Regions from separate parts of the Paenibacillus sp. FSL H8-0332 genome, predicted to be linked through region 1. Evidence: riboswitches for the same ligand, from Rfam matches in the RefSeq annotation. Region 1 holds a riboswitch; the other holds the start of a gene.

What was found. A riboswitch is a leader RNA that binds a small molecule or an ion and turns the genes downstream of it on or off. The one in region 1 is predicted to bind cyclic di-AMP.
Region 2: linked by a shared signal. The riboswitch ahead of NST43_RS01100 (hypothetical protein) and the one ahead of NST43_RS15820 (APC family permease) in region 1 are both predicted to bind cyclic di-AMP.

What each region holds. Positions count from the first base shown of each region.
Region 1 is NZ_CP150145.1:3,675,584-3,678,993, reverse strand. Features, by position in the region: gene NST43_RS15830 (DsbA family protein) at 1-605, shown strand, start outside; gene NST43_RS15825 (disulfide oxidoreductase) at 602-1,036, shown strand; cyclic di-AMP (ydaO/yuaA leader) riboswitch at 1,263-1,423, shown strand; gene NST43_RS15820 (APC family permease) at 1,552-3,369, shown strand.
Region 2 is NZ_CP150145.1:253,768-257,177, reverse strand. Features, by position in the region: gene NST43_RS01115 (SDR family NAD(P)-dependent oxidoreductase) at 1-148, opposite strand, end outside; gene ytxJ (bacillithiol system redox-active protein YtxJ) at 375-701, shown strand; gene NST43_RS01105 (glutaredoxin family protein) at 698-940, shown strand; cyclic di-AMP (ydaO/yuaA leader) riboswitch at 1,250-1,419, shown strand; gene NST43_RS01100 (hypothetical protein) at 1,554-2,009, shown strand; gene ltrA (group II intron reverse transcriptase/maturase) at 2,425-3,410, opposite strand, start outside.

The sequences.
Region 1 (3,410 bases):
CTTCGAAGGACTCTTCGCCTGCCGGCACAGACAGTAAGCCGGTTGCCTTCAATTACAGTGAAATGATGCGGCTTGGCAAGGAGGATGCTCCGGTCAAAATTGTGGAATTCGGCGATTTCAAATGTCCGGCTTGCGCCCAGTTCACCGGTGTCATCAAACCGCAGATCGTTCAGGGCTATGTGGATCAGAATAAAGCCGCCTTCTATTTCGTGAATCTGGCCTTCATCGCCCAGGATTCGAGAACGGCCTCTCTTGCAGCGCTGTCGGTCTATCATCAGAACCAGGAAGCGTTCTGGAAGTATTTCGATGCGATCTATGCCAATCAGGGGAATGAAGACAAGGAATGGGCTACGCCTGACTTCATGGTGAGTCTTGCCAAGCAGCTGGAGCTACCGGTGGATTATGACCTGCTGCGCAAGGATATTGATGGCCGTACCTATGAAAAGGAGCTTGACCGGGATATTCAGCTTGGCACGGATGCGGGCGTAACGAATACACCGTCCTTGTTCGTGAATGGCATCAAGGTGAAGGAGCCTTTCAATATGGAGGCGATTGACGCCCAGATTCAAGCAGCAACAGCAGCAGCAGCTGCAACCGCCCAATGACCGCCTTCTCTGCCTTCTGCCGGCGTAATTGTCTGTACTTGGCCTGGTTCGTCTGTGTGGTGGCTGTAGCGGGAAGCCTATATCTCAGTGAGGTCCTGCATTACGAGCCGTGCAAGCTGTGCTGGTTCCAGCGGATCTTCATGTACCCGCAGCTGTTCCTGCTGGGGATCGCCACCTACCGGGCGGACAAGCGGATCATTCCTTATGTGCTTCCCCTTAGCCTGATCGGCGGGAGCATCTCCATTTATCATTATGCGGAGCAGAAAATACCGGCACTCAGCAAAGTGATTCCCTGTACAATCGGCGTACCGTGCAACAAGGATTATCTGAATTGGTTCGGATTTATAACGATCCCTTTGCTGGCACTCATCGCGTTTGCATTAATTTCCATTTTACTATGGACAGGACGCAAAGAGGAGCCTGTAGAGTAAGAAGCTGACGGACAGAAGGAAGAGAAGAGAATCCCCTTAATTTTAGCAAAAAATAATATGCAAAAACCCTGTAAAATCACGTGATATAGGGATAATGAAAGAGAATGAAAGATCAAGACATACCGGATGATGAATTTGGTTGTTTTGAGTTCTTTTCATTCTTTTTTCATTTGTTTCCACGCTTTACGGAAGACGCATTGTAGCTTAATATTAGTCCTTGTGAGAAGTTGAATATGCGCTGAATTTTCCGGAAGGAAAAACGGGGGAACCACACTTTGGCCAAGGCCAAAAGGGGTGAATCGGAGCAGTCCGCAAGGACCTGTAACCGTAGGGCTACCACAGTCCGAATCCGCCAGCTAACCTCGTAAGCTACTAGTGGGATAATGACCATGCACATTAGGCATGCGGATCATTTCCGTATGCTTATTTTGGTGCCTGCATTTATGAAATCCACTTATGAAAACAGCGCAGGGAAAGCCCATTTCAACTTAACCAAGAGAGGAACTGTTATTACAATGGTAAGCAAGGTAAAACGACTATTGATCGGGCGTCCGATGAAGTCGAACGAACTCGATCATGAAAAGTTATCCAAGGTGAAAGCACTGGCTGTCCTGTCTTCTGATGCGCTATCGTCTGTAGCCTACGGAACAGAACAAATTCTAATCGTACTGGTGGCCGCCGGGTTCACCGCCATCTGGTACTCCTTGCCAATTGCATTAGCCGTATTGGGCTTGCTGGCCATCCTGATTCTGTCTTACCGGCAGACGATATTCGCCTATCCGCAGGGCGGAGGTGCTTATATTGTAGCCAAAACCAATCTTGGGGTGCATACCGGGCTACTGGCCGGCGGCTCGCTGCTGGTGGATTACATTCTGACGGTGGCGGTAAGCGCCTCGGCGGGGACGGATGCGATCACCTCGGCTTTTCCAAATCTGCATAATCATAGTGTCCTTATAGCGGTATCTGTTATCGTACTCTTAACGATTGTCAACCTGCGCGGGGTGACCGAATCGGCCTCCTTCATCGCTATCCCGGTCTATCTGTTCGTTGTCTCCATCTTCGTGCTCATCATCTCGGGGGTCTTCAAATATATGACCGGCGGCGCCCACGCCCATGTTCCTGAGATTGGCTCGGCGGTGTCGAATGTGAGTATGTTCCTGCTGCTGAAGGCGTTCAGCTCCGGCTGTTCGGCTCTGACCGGAGTTGAGGCAGTCTCCAATGCCATTCCTAACTTCAAAGCGCCGGCGGAGAAAAATGCAGCCAAAACGTTGATGCTTATGGGTCTTATTCTCGGGGTGATGTTCACAGGAATTACGGTGCTCGCTTACTGGTACGGCATCATGCCCGATGAGAAGGCTACAGTGGTCTCACAGATTACCCAGTCTACCTTCGGCCGTGGCGGGCTGTACTTCTTCATTCAGGGTATTACGGCGGTTATCCTGTTCCTGGCAGCCAATACGGCGTACTCAGCCTTCCCGCTGCTGGCGTTCATGTTCGCCAAAGACAAATATCTGCCCCATGCCTTCATGGTGCGCGGCGACCGGCTCGGCTTCTCCAATGGGATTATTTTCCTCGGCGTGATGTCGGCATTGCTGGTAGCGGCTTTTCACGGGAATACGGAAGGACTCATTCCATTATATGCAGTAGGGGTATTCATTCCGTTCACGCTGTCGCAGCTGGGCATGATGGTGCAATGGTACAGAACGAAGCCGAAAGGCTGGCAGAGCAAGTTCGCCGTGAATACGGTTGGAATGCTCACCACGTTAACGATTACCCTAATCTTCATTATCACCAAATTCTCCAGCGTGTGGATGGCCTTCATCTTCCTGCCGGTCGTCATTATTGTGTTCCACCGGATTCACCGCCATTATATGAATATTGCTGATCAGCTACGGATCTGTCCGGCTACTGATAAGCCTTGTATCAAAGGAAGCACCGTAGTCGTTCCAGTCGCTGGTGTAACCCGCGCTGTACTGCATTCGATCAGCTATGCGAAGTCACTGACCAATAATGTTGTGGCGGTCTATGTAGGGTTCGATGAAGAGGAGATTCACAAGATGGAGCAGAAGTGGGAAGAGTGGAACCCTGGAGTGCGCCTGATTGTCCTGCGCTCCCGTTACCGCAGCATTATCCGCCCGCTGGTGAAATTCATTGATACGGTGGAGTGGAAGACGGCTTCAACGGACCATATTACCGTCCTGATTCCGCAATTCGTTACCAAGCACTGGTGGCAGGCCGTGCTGCATAATCAGACCAGCCTGTTCATCCGCTCTTATCTGATGAATCAGAAGGACATTGTCATCGCTACGGTTCCGTTCCACCTGCATAAATAATATAGAAGATTATAAGAAGACGGCTGTTTCTGCTTGATGCG
Region 2 (3,410 bases), 3.4 Mb from region 1:
CCGGGTATTGCGCTTTCAAAGCTTCCAGTGCCGCCTGATCCGGCGAATACTGTCCGGCAAACACCATGTACTTACTCTCCAAAAGAGAGCGAACAAGGTACAATCCGAGTCCACGATCAGCCCCGGTGACACACGCAACCCTTTTCATGAGCTCCCCCCTCATATCTGCATCAATATGCACCGAGCCTTGGTTCATCCCTCTCACATTAGCACGGCCACCGGCCGTTAACAACATCCCGCAAGGGAGGGGCAGGCTATGGTGAACTTTCTTTTGCTTTAATTTTGAACTATGCTACAATCATGAATAATAGTTGTTAACAACACAATTGTTGACAACAGGTTTCATTACTCTTACCCAGGAAGGTGATCCTCTGATGTCTATTCAACAAATTCACACTAAGGAAGAACTAGAGCAATATATCGGGCAGCCTGGCAAAAAACTGCTCTTCAAGCACAGCACCACCTGTCCGATCAGCGCCAAGGCCAACGAGGAATTCCAGGCCTATGCACAGCATTCAGATACTCCTGCAGCCGTGGTCCATGTGATCGAAGACCGTCCTGTCTCCAACCAGATTGCTGAGGATTTAGGGATCAAGCATGAATCCCCGCAGATTTTCCTGCTGGAGGACAGCGAAGTCCGCTGGAACACCTCACACTGGAAGATTACCCAAAAAGCGATAAAGGAAGCAGTGGAACAATGAGCGCGAACGTAATTGTCTATTCAACCTCCGGCTGCAGCGAATGCAATCAGGTCAAGCAGTTGCTTGAGAGCAAGGGCATTCCCTTCGAGGTCCGGGATGTGATGACAAGCTCCGTCTACCAGGAGGAAGTGGAGAAGCTGGGATTCATGGGCATTCCAGTCACCGTATCCGGGGACCGGGCGGTCAAGGGCTTCAATCTTCCTGAGCTTCAGGAGCTTATGGATGCTGCTGTTCTGTAATATACGTAAAGGTGCTGTCTTCTCAACAGGAGCAGCGCCTTTTTTATTGCGATTCATAGAGGTAGGCGGCGACGATACCTGGGGACCCTTCCTCCCCACTGCCGTCTGCCAAAAATAAAAAACAGCGCTTGAGCGAGATAAATGGCAGATAATCTGCTATATATATGAGTTTTGGCTTCACTATGCACAGCCATTCAGCCATTTGCTGAAAACAAGTCGAATAGCACTCTTTTCCATTTTTACAACCCCCCTCTGAACAGAGTATGATTCGTGTTGAAAGCAAATGAACGCATTCATGAAAATGAGCATATGCATTGCACGCTGAATTTCCGTCATGTGGAAAACGGGGGAACCATCCGGCCGTCAGGCCGACTTGGGGTGAATCCGAAGGAGAATGCCACGCGCAAGTCTCCGGCAGGTAGGGCGACTCTCACCGTCCGAATCCGACAGCTAACCCCGTAAGCGCTAAGAGAGAGCCAGATCCGCCACGATTTTGCGCTAGGCGTCTAACGCCTTATACCCAAAACCGCAGGCAGAGGTCCTCCTCTGTCCTGCGGTTTTTTGCGCGCTGGAATGAACACTAAAGTACAGATTCAGGAAGGAACGTGACCACATGCCTGACCCCTTATCGCCCAAGGCAGCAAGCGCTGCCGGATTCAACCACTTCATCCAGCAATCTAGCGGCCCCGTCTATGCGCTTAGCTGCCTGCTGCTCGAAAAGGGGGCCCGCGCCGAGCAAGCAACCACCGCCACCTTCGCGGCACTCCATCCACTGTGGCTGAAGGACAGCCTCTCAGGAGACGGCGCTGCTGCTTCTGCCTACAGAGAGTGCATCCGCCAATGTGCCGTGCTCGCCCGGGACCGTAGCCGCTGCGCTTCTGGGCTGCTTAACTGGGATGATCACGTTACCAGTGCCTTATGGTACGGCATCCAGCTCCCCCTGCCCGACATCAGCCAGATCCTGGAGTGCAGCATCCCCGAGCTGAAGGCGCGGCTTAGAGGAATACGCGAACAGATGGCAGCCGCACATTCAACCTTGCCTGCGGTCCACCGCCCTTCGGCGGGATGAGACTGAGGAAGATATGGGATATAGGCATGAGTGCGGTAGAAGGAGATGGATAGCGGGCCGTGCGGACTACAGATCCGCTATTTCGGCAAATGGGACCATGCCGAAGGCCAAGCGGACTGAGAGGCGCTTAATTAACCCATTCCGCCTCATTTTGCGCTCCACACAGCCCTTAACGTCCTATCAGTCCGTAACGGGGAGTTAATCGGTCTTTTTCACGAAATAAGGGCCGCTGAGTCCGCAAAATAACCCCACAAAGTGGGGTTTAGCTTCGATGATGACTCAGGTACTTTGCGGGGACCCAAAACATATAAATTCTAGAGTAAAGGGCTGGATTAACCAGCCCCTCCTCATCAAACCGTACGTGAGGTTTTCCCTCATACGGCTTTCCGATGTTTGTCATTCATGAGCATGCAGATCACAATAGCGTTTTTAGTCCATTCATGTTGGCTATATACTTGACTTCAGATAGTGAACTCATCCATCTTCTGCGCTGTCTCTTCTTCGCGTACCACCGGGTTAATCGCTGCAGAATATACCAGTCTAGCTTAGCTAATCTCTTTTGGCTGTAGTTCGTGTAGTAATAATTTCTCCATCCTTGTATCTTCGGATTGAGCCATTTCACGTGTTCCGCAAACGATTTAGATCGCATGCCGGGCGGTGCTAATCTATCTTTGACCACGCCTCGAATACGTTCCTCTGCCTTCTTCGTTAGCCACTGCTGGGTGGTATAGTACACCTTCCCTTGAGAGGTTTCTGCTTTCGTTTTTCGGTGGTGCATTCCTAAGAAGTCGAATCCTTCCTCTCCTGTCCACAGGCCTACAATGCGAGTTTTGACCGGGTGTAAGGTTAACTCTAGACGTTCCATAATCCTGCTTATGAGCTCATAAGCATGTTCGGCGTCCTTTTTGGTTTTACAGACCACCACCAGGTCGTCTGCATACCTTGTCAGTTCTCCCAACCCCCTTCCGTATTTCTCCCATAGTCGGTCAAAGTAATTCAGATAGATATTCGCCAGTAGCGGTGAAATCACCCCACCTTGCGGTGTGCCTAAATCGGAACGCCTTACGTTTCCTTCTTCCATCACACCCGCTTGAAGCCACTTCCGTATTAATTTCAGGATTCGCCTGTCATTGATACGCATTTGTACCAATTTCATAAGTTTCTCCTGGTTAATGTTGTCGAAGTAGCCTTGGATATCGACGTCGACTACCCAATTCCCTTTGCGGTTGCAGGCTTTCCGGATTCGATCCAGCGCTCCTTTCGCACTTCGCTTCGGGCGAAATCCGAAGGATACTTCTTCGAAGTCTGCTTCAAAGATCGGTTCAATCACGAGTTTCGTTGCCATCTGTATGACTCGGTCGCGCACCGTCGGGATACCCAGCGGTCTTTGTTTCCCGTCTT